Regions from separate parts of the Lysobacter sp. FW306-1B-D06B genome, predicted to be linked through region 2. Evidence: riboswitches for the same ligand, from Rfam matches in the RefSeq annotation. Region 2 holds a riboswitch; each other region holds the start of a gene.
What was found. A riboswitch is a leader RNA that binds a small molecule or an ion and turns the genes downstream of it on or off. The one in region 2 is predicted to bind cobalamin.
Positions count from the first base shown of each region.

Region 1: another riboswitch for cobalamin. It lies ahead of btuB (TonB-dependent vitamin B12 receptor); the one in region 2 lies ahead of AAFF32_RS19240 (ribonucleoside-diphosphate reductase subunit alpha).
Region 3: another riboswitch for cobalamin. It lies ahead of btuB (TonB-dependent vitamin B12 receptor); the one in region 2 lies ahead of AAFF32_RS19240 (ribonucleoside-diphosphate reductase subunit alpha).

Region 1 is NZ_CP151802.1:1,719,325-1,724,245, forward strand. Features, by position in the region: gene clpB (ATP-dependent chaperone ClpB) at 1-1,429, shown strand, start outside; cobalamin riboswitch at 1,709-1,944, shown strand; gene btuB (TonB-dependent vitamin B12 receptor) at 2,076-3,920, shown strand; gene AAFF32_RS07915 (hypothetical protein) at 3,945-4,526, shown strand; gene AAFF32_RS07920 (hypothetical protein) at 4,631-4,921, shown strand, end outside.
Region 2 is NZ_CP151802.1:4,156,392-4,161,312, reverse strand. Features, by position in the region: gene AAFF32_RS19240 (ribonucleoside-diphosphate reductase subunit alpha) at 352-2,715, opposite strand; cobalamin riboswitch at 3,027-3,238, opposite strand; gene AAFF32_RS19235 (phosphoglycerate kinase) at 3,424-4,599, shown strand; gene AAFF32_RS19230 (HAD hydrolase-like protein) at 4,793-4,921, shown strand, end outside.
Region 3 is NZ_CP151802.1:147,850-152,770, forward strand. Features, by position in the region: gene AAFF32_RS00705 (GAF domain-containing protein) at 1-425, shown strand, start outside; gene AAFF32_RS00710 (TfoX/Sxy family protein) at 422-799, shown strand; cobalamin riboswitch at 1,020-1,228, shown strand; gene btuB (TonB-dependent vitamin B12 receptor) at 1,391-3,262, shown strand; gene AAFF32_RS00720 (isochorismatase family cysteine hydrolase) at 3,577-4,122, shown strand; gene AAFF32_RS00725 (carboxypeptidase regulatory-like domain-containing protein) at 4,109-4,921, opposite strand, start outside.

The DNA.
Region 1 (4,921 bases), 1.8 Mb from region 2:
GCCCGACAAGGCCATCGACCTGATGGACGAGGCGGCCTCGCGCATCCGCATGGAGATCGACTCCAAGCCGGAAGAACTCGATCGCAAGGAGCGCCGCCTGATCCAGCTCAAGATCCAGCGCGAGGCGTTGAAGAAGGAGAAGGACGCCGAGTCCAAGCAGCGCCTGTCCGACCTGGAGGACGAGATCGCCAAGCTGGAGCGCGAGTTCAACGATCTGGAGGAAGTCTGGAAGGCCGAGAAGGCCATGTTGCAGGGCGCGACGAAGATCAAGGAGCAGATCGAGGCCGCGCGCCTGGAGCTGGAGGCCGCGCAGCGCAAGCAGGACTTCGCGCGCATGAGCGAAATCCAGTACGGCACGCTGCCGGAGCTGGAGAAGCAGCTCAAGGCCGCGCAGGAAGCCGAGACGAAGGGCTTCACGCTGCTGCAGGACAAGGTGACGGCGGAAGAGATCGCGCAGGTCGTCGCGCGCTGGACCGGCATTCCGGTCAGCAAGATGCTCGAAGGCGAGCGCGAGAAGCTGCTGCGCATGGAAGAGCACCTGCACACGCGCGTGGTCGGCCAGGAAGAGGCGATCAAGGTCGTGTCCGATGCGGTGCGCCGCTCGCGCGCCGGGCTTTCCGATCCGAATCGCCCGTCGGGTTCGTTCCTGTTCCTCGGCCCCACCGGCGTGGGCAAGACCGAGTTGAGCAAGGCGCTGGCCGAATTCCTGTTCGATTCCAGCGATGCGATGGTGCGCATCGACATGAGCGAATTCATGGAGAAGCATTCCGTGAGCCGCCTGGTCGGGGCGCCTCCGGGCTACGTCGGTTACGAAGAGGGCGGTTACCTCACCGAAGCGGTGCGTCGCCGCCCGTACAGCGTGATCCTGCTCGACGAAGTGGAGAAGGCGCATCCGGACGTGTTCAACATCCTGTTGCAGGTGCTGGACGACGGCCGCCTCACCGACGGCCAGGGCCGCACGGTGGACTTCCGCAACACGGTCATCGTGATGACGTCGAACCTGGGGTCGCACCAGATCCAGGAGATGTCCGGAGATGATTCGCCGCAGGCCTACCTGCAGATGAAGAGCGCAGTGATGGGCGTGGTGCAGGCGCACTTCCGCCCGGAGTTCATCAACCGGCTCGACGACATCGTCGTGTTCCATCCGCTCGACAAGCAGCAGATCCGGCAGATCGCGCGCATCCAGCTCAACGGGCTGGAGAAGCGGCTGGGCGAGCGCGGGCTCAAGCTGGATCTGTCCGATGAGGCGCTCGCGTTGCTGGGCAATGTCGGCTTCGATCCGGTGTACGGCGCGCGCCCGCTGAAGCGTGCGATCCAGCAGCAGCTGGAGAATCCGCTGGCTTCGAAGATCCTGGCCGGCGAATTCACCAGCGGCGATGTGATCGGCGTTGATGCGCAGGGCGGGCAGTTGGTGTTCCGGAAGGGATAAGCGACCCGTCCGTAGCGGGATGACTGCTGCGACTCGAAGCCCCCGCGGTGGAAGCTGCGGGGGCTTCGGCGTTATGCGGGTGCTGCGTCGCGGTCTACGACAGAGCGCCCATTCTCACCGTTCGTCCTGAGCGTAGCGAAGCGAAGTCGAAGGATGGAGACGGGCGGCAACCCGCTCATCCTTCGACTTCGGCGCTTCGCGCCTACGCTCAGGACGAACGGTGGGGAAGGGCGCGCCGAACGAAGGCTCCGCGACCATTGCCGATACCCCGGGTGCTGCTAAGATGCCCCCGCCTGAGGTGACCGCCGGCCTGGCCGGTGGTTGAAACGGGAATCCGGTGCGCCGGGTCGTGCATGCACGGCCGGCAATTCCGGAGCTGCCCCCGCAACGGTAGGCGAGAAGACGATCCGCATCACAGCCACTGTGCTCACGCATGGGAAGGCGCGGACCGGAAGCGCAGGAATCCCTGCCTTCGCTCGCAAGCCCGGAGACCGGCCTTTGTGCGACCCGACACGCGGTGGGCGATGTCATGGGGCGCATGCCGTTCGCGTGCCGCTGCCATAACCCTCCTTCCGCCTGTCCTCTTCCAACGTTCCCGCGCGGGCAGGCGCGGTCAAGGAGTGTGTCAGTGCATCCGCATCACCGTATGTTCCGCCGCCGCGCGCTGGCGGCGTCGTTGTCGTGTTCCCTTCCTTTCGCGGCCCCGGCCTTCGCCGACGATGCCGCCACCGATCTCGATCAGGTCGTCGTCACCGCTACGCGCACCGCGCAGACGCAGGACCAGGCGCTCGCCGCGATCACCGTGATCGACCGTGCCGAGATCGAACGCCTGCAGCCGGCCTCGCTGCCGGCCCTGCTGACGGGGCGCGCGGGTATCTCCATCGCCAACAACGGCGGCCCGGGCAAGTCGACGTCGCTGTTCCTGCGCGGTACCGAGTCCGACCACGTCCTGGTGCTCATCGACGGCATCAAGATCGGTTCGGCCACCAGCGGCGGTGCCTCGCTGCAAGACATCCCGGTCGAACAGATCGAACGCGTGGAAATCGTGCGCGGTCCGTTCTCCAGTCTGTACGGTTCCGAAGCGCTGGGCGGCGTCATCCAGATCTTCACCCGCCGCCCGCAAGGCGCGTTCGCGCCCAGCGCCAGCGCCGCCGTCGGCAGCGATAACACGCAACGCTACGCGGCCGGCGTCGCCGGGCAGGCGAGCGATCCCTCGCGTGGCGCCTGGTATGCGATCAACGCCGCGCACGAAAGCACCGACGGCATCAACGCCTACCGCGGCACGCGCAACTTCGATCCCGACAAGGACGGCTATCGCAACACGTCGTTGACGTTGCAGGGCGGCTACCGCTTCAGCGAGCAGTGGGATGCCGACCTGCGCGCCTTCCGCGCCGAAGGCAACAACGAGTACGACGGCAGCACCAACAACGAAGCCGACACCGTGCAGCAGGTCGTCGGCGGTCGTGTGCGCTACACGCCGGGCGATCGTTTGAAGTTCACCGCCGGGCTGGGCACCAGCGCGGACCTGAGCGAGAACTTCCTCAACGGCGTCTATTCCTCCACCTTCGATACCCGCCGCGAAGTGGGCTCGTTGCAGGCCGACGTCGGCCTTGCCACCGGCCTGTTGACGCTGGGCTTCGATTGGCTCGGCGACAAGGTGCACAGCAACACCGATTACGCGCGTGATCGTCGCATCAACCGCGGCGTGTTCGGCCAGTGGCAGCAGGCGTTCGGCACGCAGTCCGTGCAGGCGAGCGCGCGCCGCGACGACGACAGCCAGTTCGGCGGCGAAACCACCGGCAGCGTGCTGTGGGGCTGGAACTTCACGCCGTCGCTGCGCCTGGGTGCGAGCTACGGCACCGCGTTCAAGGCGCCGACGTTCAACGAGCTGTACTTCCCCGGCTACGGCAACCCCGACCTGGGCCCGGAAACCTCGCGCAGTGTCGAAGTGAGCCTGCGCGGCGAACACGGTTGGGGCACCTGGTCGCTCAATGCATTCGACACGAAGATCGACGACCTGATCGCCTTCGACTCGACGCTCGGCCCGATGGGCGGCCCGAACAACATCGACCGCGCGCGCATCCAGGGCGTGGAAGCGACCGCGGGCGTGGTCTGGATGGACTGGAGCCTGCGCACCAGCCTCACCTGGCTGGACCCGCGCAACGACGGCGACAACGTCAACCACGACAAGTTGCTGCCGCGCCGTGCGAAGCAGTCCGGACGGATCGACCTTGATCGCAAGTTCGATCGCTTCAGCATCGGCGCCAGCGTCATCGGCGTGGGCGAGCGTTACGACAACCTCGCCAACACCACCCGCATGGGCGGGTACGGACTGTTCGGCTTGCGTGCGGGCTATGCATTCACCGACGCATGGAGCGTGCAGGCCTCGCTCGACAACGCCTTCGACAAACGCTACGAGACCGCCGCGCTCTACAACCAGCCGGGTCGCACCTGGCTGCTGACCGTGCGCTATCAACCCACCGTCCGCTGAGCGGACACCAACGTGAGGCCGCCGATGAAACCCCTGACACGCCACGCCAACCTGGGCCTGTTCGCCGCTTTCGCCGTGCTGATGATCGCCACGCGCTTCCATCATTTCGGCGACGCGCTGCACCTGCCCGACGCCTCGATGGCGCTGTTCTTCCTCGGCGGCCTCTATTTGCGCAAGCACTGGCAGTTCGCGGTGTTCATCGCGCTGGCGGTGGTGATCGACTGGATCGCCATCGAATACGCCGGCCTCAGCGACTTCTGCGTGACGCCGGCGTATTCGTTCCTGCTGCCGGCTTACGCCGTGCTCTGGTACGGGGGGCGCCTGTACGCCGATCGACTGCGCACCACATGGGCGTCGATGCTCGGCGCCGCCGGCGTCGCACTGGTCAGCGCGTCGGTGTCGTTCGCCATTTCCAATGGTGCGTTCTACTGGCTGGGCGGTCGCTACGCGGAGCCGCACTTCGCCGAGTATCTGGCGCGCGCCTGGCAGTGGGGGCCGTTGTTCGTGCGCACGACGATGGCCTACATCGCCGTCGCGCTGGTCGTCCACGCGATCCTTGATCGCGTGGTGGGCCTTCGTTCCAACACGCAGCCCGCCGGCCGTTGAGGAGATTCACCATGAACGCACTGCGATTCTCTGGCTCCGAAAGCCTCCTGCCGTACTCGTCGCCGCGTGCGCAGATTCTGGTCGCCGCCGCGCTCGCCGCATTGATGATCTGCACGCGCGGCCAGCACTTCGCCAGCGTGAATGCGCTGCCGAGTGCATCGTGGGCAGTGTTCTTCCTGGCCGGCGCGATGCTGCGGCCGATGTGGGCACTGCCGGCGTTCTTCGTGCTGTCCTCGCTGCTCGACTTCGCCAGCCTGGCCACCGGCACGATCACCGACTGGTGCCTGTCGCCGGCGTACTGGGCGGTCGCGCTGGCGTATGCGGCGCTATGGCTGGGCGGTCACGTGTACGCCACGCGGCTGCATCGGGACCGCTGGAGCGCGCTGCCGCGCCTG
Region 2 (4,921 bases):
GCTTGAACCTTGTCCTCCAGCCGCGGGACGCCACGACCTCCATCAGGGGAGGGAGTGCAGGTCTTTGGCGCCGAGCGGCTGGAGGAACAAGTGAGGAAGAACTTAAGATTGTTCGAATCAGGTTTTGCGGCGGTTGTAAGGCGCCTGATTCGTAGGTTTCAGCGAAACCCCCAAGTCAGCTGCCTTCCCGCGAACGGAGTCTTCCGTTCGACCCAACTTCAGACCCATTACGCGCGTGGGGGTGTTTCCGCCTGCGAGACTCTTCAGTTCCGACTCTTGCTTCGGAGTCCAGGCCTTGCCGTGGTTTTCGGGCTTCTTTGCCATTTCACACTCCTGTTGCTGGGGGACGAATTATTGGCAGGCCTCACAGGCCTCGGGATTCTCGAGCGAACAGGCGACAGCCTCCGTCGGCGTATATGCCGGCGCAGGCGACTGCGCGGCCGCGCCGCTCACCGTCGCCTTGGCGATCTTGGTGGCTGGGCGCGAACGCAGGTAATACGTCGTCTTCAGGCCCTTCTTCCAGGCGTACATGTACATCGACGACAGCTGGCCGATGTTGGGGCTCTCGATGAAGAGGTTGAGCGACTGGCTCTGATCGATGAAGGCGCCGCGATCGGCGGCCATGTCGATCAGCGAACGCATCGGCAGCTCCCACGCGGTGCGGTACACCGCACGCAGCGATTCGGGGATCGCTTCGACGCCCTGGATCGAGCCTTCCGACATCTTGATGCGGTCGCGCAGTTCCGGCGTCCACAGGCCCAGCGTCTTGAGCTCATCGACGAGGTAACGGTTCACGACGAGGAAATCACCCGACAGCGTCTCGCGCTTGAACAGGTTGGACACCTGCGGCTCGATGCACTCGTAGCAGCCGGCGATCGACGCGATCGTTGCCGTCGGCGCGATGGCGACCAACAGCGAGTTGCGTAGGCCGTGCTCGGCGATGCGCGAACGCAGGCCGTCCCAGCGCTCCATGTCCTCCGGCTCCACGCCCCAGGCCTGGAACTGAAGTTCGCCCTGTGCCGCGCGCGTGTCGGCGAAGCTTGGGTGGCGTCCGCGTTCCATCGCCAGTTCGTTGGATGCACACAGCGCGTGGAAATAGATGTTCTCGGCGATCTTCCTCGACAGCGCACGCGCCGGTTCGGAGTCGAACGGCAGTCGCAGCTTGAAGAACACGTCCTGCAGACCCATCACGCCCAGGCCCACCGGGCGCCACTTCAGGTTCGCGCGGCGAGCGGTTTCGATCGGGTAGAAGTTGAGGTCGATGACGCGGTCGAGCTGACGCACCGCCAGTCGCACGGTCTCGGCGAGCTTGTCGAAATCGAAGCGGCCGGATTCGCCGTGAACCGGGCCTTCCTCGAAGAGTTCGACGTGGTGCGAGAGGTTGATCGAGCCCAGGTTGCACACCGCCGTCTCGTCCTGCGAGGTGACCTCCAGGATCTCCGTGCACAGGTTCGACAGGTGCACGACGTTGCCCTCGCGCAGTGTCTGGTTGCACGCGCGGTTGGACTTGTCCTTGAAGTTCATCCAGCCGTTGCCGGTCTGCGCGAGCGTGCGCATCATCCGCGCGTACAGGTCGCGCGCCTTCACCTTCTTCGTCGCCAGGCCCGCCGCTTCGGCGGCGTGGTAGGCGCGCTCGAATGCGTCGCCCCACAGGTCGGTCAACTGCGGCACCTTCGCCGGATCGAACAGCGACCACTCGCCGTCGCTCTCGACGCGGCGCATGAACTCGTCGGGAATCCAGTTCGACAGGTTGAGGTTGTGCGTGCGGCGCGTCTCGTCGCCGGTGTTGTCGCGCAGCTCAAGGAATTCCTCCACGTCCGCGTGCCACGGCTCCAGGTACACGCAGGCCGCGCCCTTGCGCTTGCCGCCCTGGTTCACCGCCGCGACGGACGCGTCCAGCGTCTTCAGCCACGGCACGATGCCGTTGCTCAGGCCGTTGGTGGAACGGATCAGCGAGCCGCGCGAACGGATGCGCGTGTACGACAGGCCGATGCCGCCGCTGAACTTGGAGAGCTTGGCCACGTCCATGTAGCGCTTGTAGATGCCTTCCAGCGAGTCGTCGGGCGAGTCCAGCAGGAAGCAGCTCGACAGCTGCTCATGCGTGGTGCCGGAGTTGAACAGCGTCGGCGAGGACGGGATGTAGTCCAGCTGCGCCATACGCCGATACAGCGACAGCGCCTCGCTCACGTCCTCGCTCAGCGCACAGGCGATGCGCAGGAAGAACTGCTGCGGCGTCTCGATCACCGTGCGCGCGGTCGGGTGGCGCAGCAGGTAGCGGTCGTACAGCGTGCGCAGGCCGAAGTAGTCGAAGCGCGCGTTGAGCGACTGGTCGATCGCGTCGTTGAGCTTGCGCGCGTTGGCCTGCACGAAGGTCAGCAGGCGGTCGTTGATCAGGCCCAGCTCGTGCCCGCGCTGCACCGATTGCGAGAACGCATGGATCTCCAGCCCGGCGACTTCCTTCTCGATCACGCCCGCGAGCAGGCGCGCGGCCAGGCGACCGTATTCGGGCTCTTCGGCGGTGAGCAGGGCGGCGGTGCGGATCGACAGTTCATCCAGCTCGCGCGTGCTGGCGCCGTCGTACAGGCCGGAGATGGTGCGCGTGGCCACGCGCATCGGATCGACGGAGAACAGCCCTTCGCCGTTGCGCGTCACCGCGCGCACGATCTTGTTGAGATCGACCGGCTCTCGGCGGCCGCTCCGCTTGGTCACCGTCATGGTGAGGTTGGCCGCGGGCGGGGTCAGGGCGAAGCCGGCGGGCGCGTGGTCGGCGGGCGCGCGCTGCGGTGCGGCGTCGGTCGGCGAGGCGACGGCGGGCGCTTGCGTGGTGATGGTCATGGCGACTCCAGTGCGTGGGCGCACGTCTGGCCGTCCTTTCCCTCGAAGGACGACGCGGGCGCGGGAGCCTGGATGATGTGGACGGGGTGTCGCGCAGCCCGAGACGGCGGGCGCGATGGCGGCAGAACGCCGTCATCGATGCGACACCGACCGTCTTCCCTCCGAAGACTCCCTGGCCGGCACCGCGCGGTGTGCAACGCGCGGTTGTCGGCAGGTCTTCGGACTCGGGACGCGAGGCGGTATCGCCTCTTCCTACGGAGCCTCTTCCCGGGCGTTCGCCCAGTGGCATGGCTCGTTCGTTTCCCTTACCGCTGCGGGGCAGTGCCGGCCTTGGACGTTCGTCCGCACCGGGCTTCCCTTTTAAGCCGACCGCGAGGTCGGCACCGACGGGCCACAACATAGTGGGGGTTCGGTGATACGTCAACGCTAAATGTTGTGGATAACCGTGGAACATGCGGGCGCGCCGATTTGCCGCGGCGCGTCCACGCGGGGGACAATGCCGCCCCACGCGCGGCGCACCGACGTGCGCCCGTGCGATCGACCACCCTCCCATTTCCCCTCGACGAGAGGGCCCAAAGGCGACCGCCCATGTCCATCCTCCGCATGTCCGACCTCGACCTCCAAGGCAAGCGCGTGCTGATCCGCGAGGATCTCAACGTGCCCATCGACGACGGCCGCATCACGTCCGAACAGCGCATCACCGCCGCGCTGCCGACGATGAAGCTGGCGCTTTCGATGGGCGCCGCGGTGATGGTCACCTCGCACCTGGGCCGCCCGAAGGAGGGCACGTGGACGCAGGAGGACTCGCTGGCGCCGGTGGCGAAGCGGCTTTCGGAGCTGCTCGGCATCGACGTGCCGCTGGTGAAGGACTGGGTCGACGGCGTCGAGGTGAAGCCGGGCCAGCTCGTGCTGCTGGAGAACTGCCGCATGAACGTCGGCGAGGGCAAGGACGACGAAGCGCTGTCGAAGAAGTACGCCGCGCTGTGCGACGTGTACGTCATGGACGCCTTCGGCACCGCGCACCGCGCGCAGGCTTCCACGCACGGCGCCATCAAGTTCGCGAAAGTGGCTGCGGGCGGCCCGCTGCTGATGGCCGAACTCGACGCCCTCGCCAAGGCGCTGGACAACCCGGCGCGTCCGCTGCTGGCCATCGTTGCCGGCTCGAAGGTCTCCACCAAGCTGGAGCTGTTGTCGTCGCTGGTGTCCAAGGTCGATCAGCTGATCGTCGGTGGCGGCATCGCCAACACCTTCATCGCCGCGATGGGTCACAGCGTCGGCAAATCGCTGGTCGAGATGGATCTCATCGATACCGCGAAGAAGATCATGGCCGACGCCAAGGCGCGTGGCGCCGACATTCCCGTGCCCACCGACGTCGTCGTCGCGCCGGCCTTCGCCGCCGATGCGCCGGCCACGGTCAAGGCCGTCGACGCCGTGGGCGCGGACGACATGATCCTCGACATCGGCCCGCAGACCGCCGCGCGTTACGCCGAGCTCATCAAGGCCGCCGGCACGGTCGTGTGGAACGGCCCGGTCGGCGTGTTCGAGTTCGACGCCTTCGGCAAGGGCACGGAAACGCTGGCGCGCGCGATCGCGTCGTCGAAGGCGTTCTCCATCGCCGGCGGCGGCGACACGCTCGCGGCCGTGGACAAGTACGGCATCGAGAACGACGTGTCGTACATCTCCACCGGTGGCGGCGCGTTCCTGGAGTTCCTGGAAGGCAAGGAACTGCCGGCGGTGACGGCGTTGAAGGCGCGCGCGGCGTAACGCCGGAGGCTTGTTCCCTGCACCGTTCGCCCTGAGCGTAGGCGCGCAGCGCCGAAGTCGAAGGGCGAGCGGCCGGGAGCGTCCGACCCGTCCATCCTTCGACTCCGCTTCGCTACGCTCAGGACGAACGGTGTGCCGTGCAGGGGCGAGCGAAATCTGGCGGTACCACACGGCCTGTAAGGACTGAATACGCATGGCAACGCTCTTCTTCGACATGGACGGCACGCTGATCGACTCCGCGATCGGCATCACCCGCTGCGTCGAGCACGCGCTGGTCGCGATGGACCTGCCGGTGCCGCCGCACGAGGAGCTGCGGCGCTGG
Region 3 (4,921 bases), 230 kb from region 2:
AGGCGCGTGCGCTCATGCATGGCGAACGCGACCGCATCGCCAACGCCGCCAACCTGGCGGCGCTGATCTACAACGCGGTGCCGGAACTCAACTGGGCCGGCTTCTACTTCTTCGACGGCACCGAGCTGGTCGTGGGTCCGTTCCAGGGACTGCCCGCCTGCGTGCGCATTCCGCTCGACAAGGGCGTGTGCGGCGCAGCCGCCTCCACCCGGCAGACCCAGCTCGTCCCCGACGTGCACGCCTTCCCCGGCCACATCGCCTGCGACTCGGCCTCCAACTCCGAACTGGTCGTGCCACTGGTCTCCGCCAATGGCGAGCTGATCGGCGTGCTCGACCTCGACAGTCCGGTCCTGGACCGTTTCAACGTTGAAGACCAGCACGGCCTGGAGTCCATCGCGCGGGCATATGTGGAGTCACTGGAATGACGACCAGCACCGACAAGCTGCGCAACATCGGCCCGAAGTCCGCCGCCTGGCTGCGCCAGGTCGGACTGCGCACACGCGAGGACCTCGCCGCGGTGGGCACGGTGGAGGCCTTCATGCGCGTCAAGCGCGCCGGCTTCAAGCCGACGTTGAACCTGCTGTACGCCATCGAAGGCGCGTTGCAGGACTGCCATTGGCAGGAGATTTCCGACGAGCGCCGCGGCGAGCTCATCCAGGCCGCCGATGCCGCCACCGCCCTGCTGCCGCCGCCGCGCTACAAGCCGGCCGCCGCGCCGGTTACGACGACGCAGATGGCCCGCGAGGAAGACACCATCGCGATGCCGACGCTGTTCGACGAGCCTGCGGATCGGGACTGATCGAGACAGTCTGCACTCCGAGCACCTCCCTTTCTCCCGCTTGCGGGACTAGGTGCCCGAAGGGCGGATGAGGGCAAACGGAGACGAGGCTTCAGACTCGCCTGGGCCCTTCAACGCTCCGCGCGCTTTCCTTCGCTCCCACCGCTCTCCCGCAAGCGTGAGAGGGCTTTGCACACCGCGAACCCAAGCCTCCACGCGAAAATGCCGTAGACTTCGCCCCGCTTCGAGGTGACCCGGCGGCGTCCTGCCGGCGGGTTGAAACGGGAAGTCGGTGACGCCGCCACGCGGCCAGTCCGGCACTGCCCCCGCAACGGTAAGCGAGTTCGAGCTCGGCACACCGCCACTGTGCACACGCACGGGAAGGCGCCGCAGCCGGAGGGCCTCCTCCACTCGCGAGTCCGGAGACCGGCCTGCGACGCAAGGGTCCCGACTGGAAACAGCCTGTCTGGAATCAGCATGGACCCGCCACTGGTTGCGATGCGGAGGGCGTCGCGGCGGCGACGTCGGCGTTCCGCTTCCGATTCCGCGGCCCACTCTCTCCCGGCAACCGTTCCTTTTGCCGTCGGCGCCGTCGTGCGCTGGAGAATTCCGATGTCCTTCCGCCGCAATGCCCCCGTCCACGCCCTCGCGTTCGCCTGCGCGCTCGCCCTGCCCGCGCTCGCCCACGCCGCGCCGCAGGCGACCGATCTGGACGAAGTCGTCGTCACCGCCAACCGCACCGCCGTGACGGTCAACGATGCGCTCGCGCCGGTGGAAGTGGTCGACGCCGAGCAGATCCGCCGCAGCCAGGCGCGTTCGCTACCCGACCTGCTGCGCGGACGCGCCGGCATCACGCTGTCCAACCAGGGCGGCCAGGGCAAGCTCACCACGCTATTCCTGCGCGGCGCGGAATCCGACCACGTGCTGGTGCTGGTCGACGGGATCCGCATCGGTTCGGCGACGTCCGGCCTGGCCTCGCTGCAGGATCTGCCGGTCGATCTGATCGACCGCGTCGAGATCGTCCGCGGCCCGCGTTCCAGCCTGTACGGCGCCGACGCCATCGGCGGCGTGATCCAGGTGTTCACGCGACGCGACCGCGAAGGCTTCGCTCCGCGCGTCACCGTCGGCGGCGGTTCCAACGGCCTCAACGAATTCGCCACCGGCTTCGGCGGCGGCAACGGCCGCGCCTGGTTCGGCGCCGACTACTCACGCAGCCACACGCAGGGCATCAACGCCTGCAACGGCTATTTCGACCCGGTGACCTTCGACGGTGCCGGTTGCTTCATCGCGCCGGACTCGCAGCCCGACCGCGACGGTTACACGCGTGACGCACTCTCCGTGCGTGGCGGCGTCGACTTCAACGAGCAGTGGACCCTGGAAGGCCACGCGTTGCGCAACGAAGGCGACAACGAATTCGACGGCGACTTCACCGACCGCGCCAAGACCGTGCAGCAGGTCGTCGGGGGCAAGCTGCGCTGGCACCCGAACGACCGCGTCGACCTGCACCTCACCGCCGGCCGCAACCAGGACGCGTCCGACAACTACCTCGGCGACACCTACCTCGACTACTTCAGCACCTACCGCGACAGCGCCACGCTGCAGGGCGACTTCGGCCTGGCCGAGCACCACCTGCTCACCGTCGGCCTGGACTGGCTGGAAGACAGCGTGAGCAGTACCACGCCGTACGACGAGAGCAGCCGCGATAACAAGGCCGCATTCGTGCAGTACCAGGGTCGCTTCGCAGCGCAATCGCTGGAAGCCAGCGTGCGCCGCGACGACAACGAACAGTTCGGCGGCCACACCACCGGCAGCGCCGCATACGGCATCGAGTTCGCGCAGAACTGGCGCATCACCGCCGGCTACGGCAGCGCGTTCAAGGCGCCCACGTTCAACGAGCTCTACTTTCCGTTCTTCGGCAACGCGAACCTGCGTCCGGAAGATTCCGACACCTGGGAACTGGGCGTGGCCTGGCGCGGCGATACGCTCAACGTGCGCCTGGACACCTTCAGCACCGAGGTCGACGACCTCATCGCCTTCGACGCCGCGCTGGGCCTGCCCAACAACGTCGAACGCGCGCGCATGCAGGGCGCCGAACTCGGCGTGGACACGACCGTCGCCGAATGGACCATCGCCGGCGCGATCAGCTACCTCGACACCGAGAACCGCAGCGGCTTCTACGAAGGCAACGAACTCGCCCGCCGCGCGAAGAACAGCGCGCGTGTCGACGTGGACCGCGCATTCGGCGATTTCCGCATCGGCCTGACCGCCGTGGGCGAAGGCTCGCGTTTCGACGACGTCGCCAACACGCGTCGCCTGGGCGGCTACGGCACACTCGACCTGCGCGCCGAATACGCCATCACGCCCGCGCTGACATTGCAGGCCCGCGTGGCCAACGTGTTCGACCGCGAGTACGAGACGGTGGCGTTCTACAACCAGGCGGGGCGGGAGTGGTTCCTCACGCTGCGCTACGCACCGGTGAACTGAGCCGTTCTGCGAAGTGACTGGCGCCCCTCCTCCGACAAGGCAGAGGGGCGCCGACCTTGCACTTCATCCCGAGCGGCGAGGCGAATCCATCCGATCCCGTTCGTCCTGAGCGTGGGGGCGAAGCCCCGGAGTCGAAGGATGAGCAGGCCGGTCACGCAACGGTCCCGCCGGGTCCTTCGACTTCGGCCTGCGGCCTACGCTCAGGACGAACGGTGGAAGGTTGTGGCGTCCATCGGCAAGCGCGGATGCGTCGAGACATCGCGCTCACGAAAGTTCGCCGACCCTAGCCTTCCATCGCTGGAGGCTGCCGCGACGTGAAACGCCACGCCCTTCTGATCATCGACATGATCAACGCGCTCGACTTCGCGCAGGGCGCGAAGCTGCTCGCATCCGCGCGACCGGCCGCGCAGCGCATCGCGCGACTGAAGGCGCGATTGAAGCCGCGCGGCGTTCCGGTCGTCTACGTCAACGACAACTACGGCCAATGGCGCTCCGACTTCCGCCAGGTCGTCGCGCAGTGCGCGCAGGACGCATCGCTGGGCGCGCCGCTGGTCAGGCTGCTGCACCCCGAGGACGATGACTTCTTCGTGCTCAAGCCCGAGCGCTCCGGTTTCCACGACACGCCCTTGCGCCTGCTGCTGGACCGGCTCGGCGCCGACACGCTGATCCTCACCGGCATCGCGCTCGATGTCTGCGTGCTCGCGACGGCGACCGACGCCGGCATGCACGGCTACCGGCTGTTCGTGCCGTCGGACTGCGTGGCATCGGAAACGCCAGGGCGCAAGCAGGCTTCGCTGAAGCTGCTGCGCGATTCGCTCCACGTCGACACGCGCGCCTCGCGCGCGATCACGCTGCGCTGAGGCGTCGCCCGGCCCGCGAACGTTCCAGCCACCACAACGCGCCGCTGGCCAGCAGCCATGCCAGCCACCACGGCCAGCGCGCCGTCGGATGACGCGGCGCCAGCGCGGCGTCCGCCTGCGCCATACTGCGTTGCGAATCCGCCGCGCGTTGCAGCGTGGCCTCGCGCAATGCCTGCGCCCGTAGCCCCGGCGCCGCATCGGTCGCGCGAACGAAGAACGCCTGCGTGCGATCGCCGGAACGCAGCAGGTGCCAGCCTTCCGATGTCGGCCAGAACGCTGCGCATGCGCGCGCGCCGGTGACGGGATCGCGCAGCAGCGCATGCGAAGCGCCGTCCGGCGTGATCACCCTTGCGCCGTCGGACACGCCGCACAATGCGACGCGTCGGTCCTGTCGCGCATCCGCATCGATATCGAAGCCAGGCGCCGCCTGCGCACGCGCAAGCGCGGAGACCGCATCGCTCCACAGCGCGGCATGCAGGTCATCGCGTCCGCCCAGCATCAGGCGGAAGCTGTCGGCCAGCAACCACACGCCCACGCGACCGCGTCCGTGCGCGCGCCACAGGCCCAGCGCGGTGCCGTCCGCATCGCGCAGCAGCGCCACGCCGTCGGACGCGGACAGCCGCGCGTCGCGTCGCGTCAGCGGCGGCATCTCTGCCGGCGCCGCGTCGTGCGCACGCGGTGCGTCCTGCGTTCCCGGGCCGATGCGCGCGCGCTCCATCGCATCCTCGCGCGTGCCCGCAGCCAGCTTCACCGGAACCGAATCGCGTCCACCGTCGAGCGCGAAGCCCAGCGACCGCAG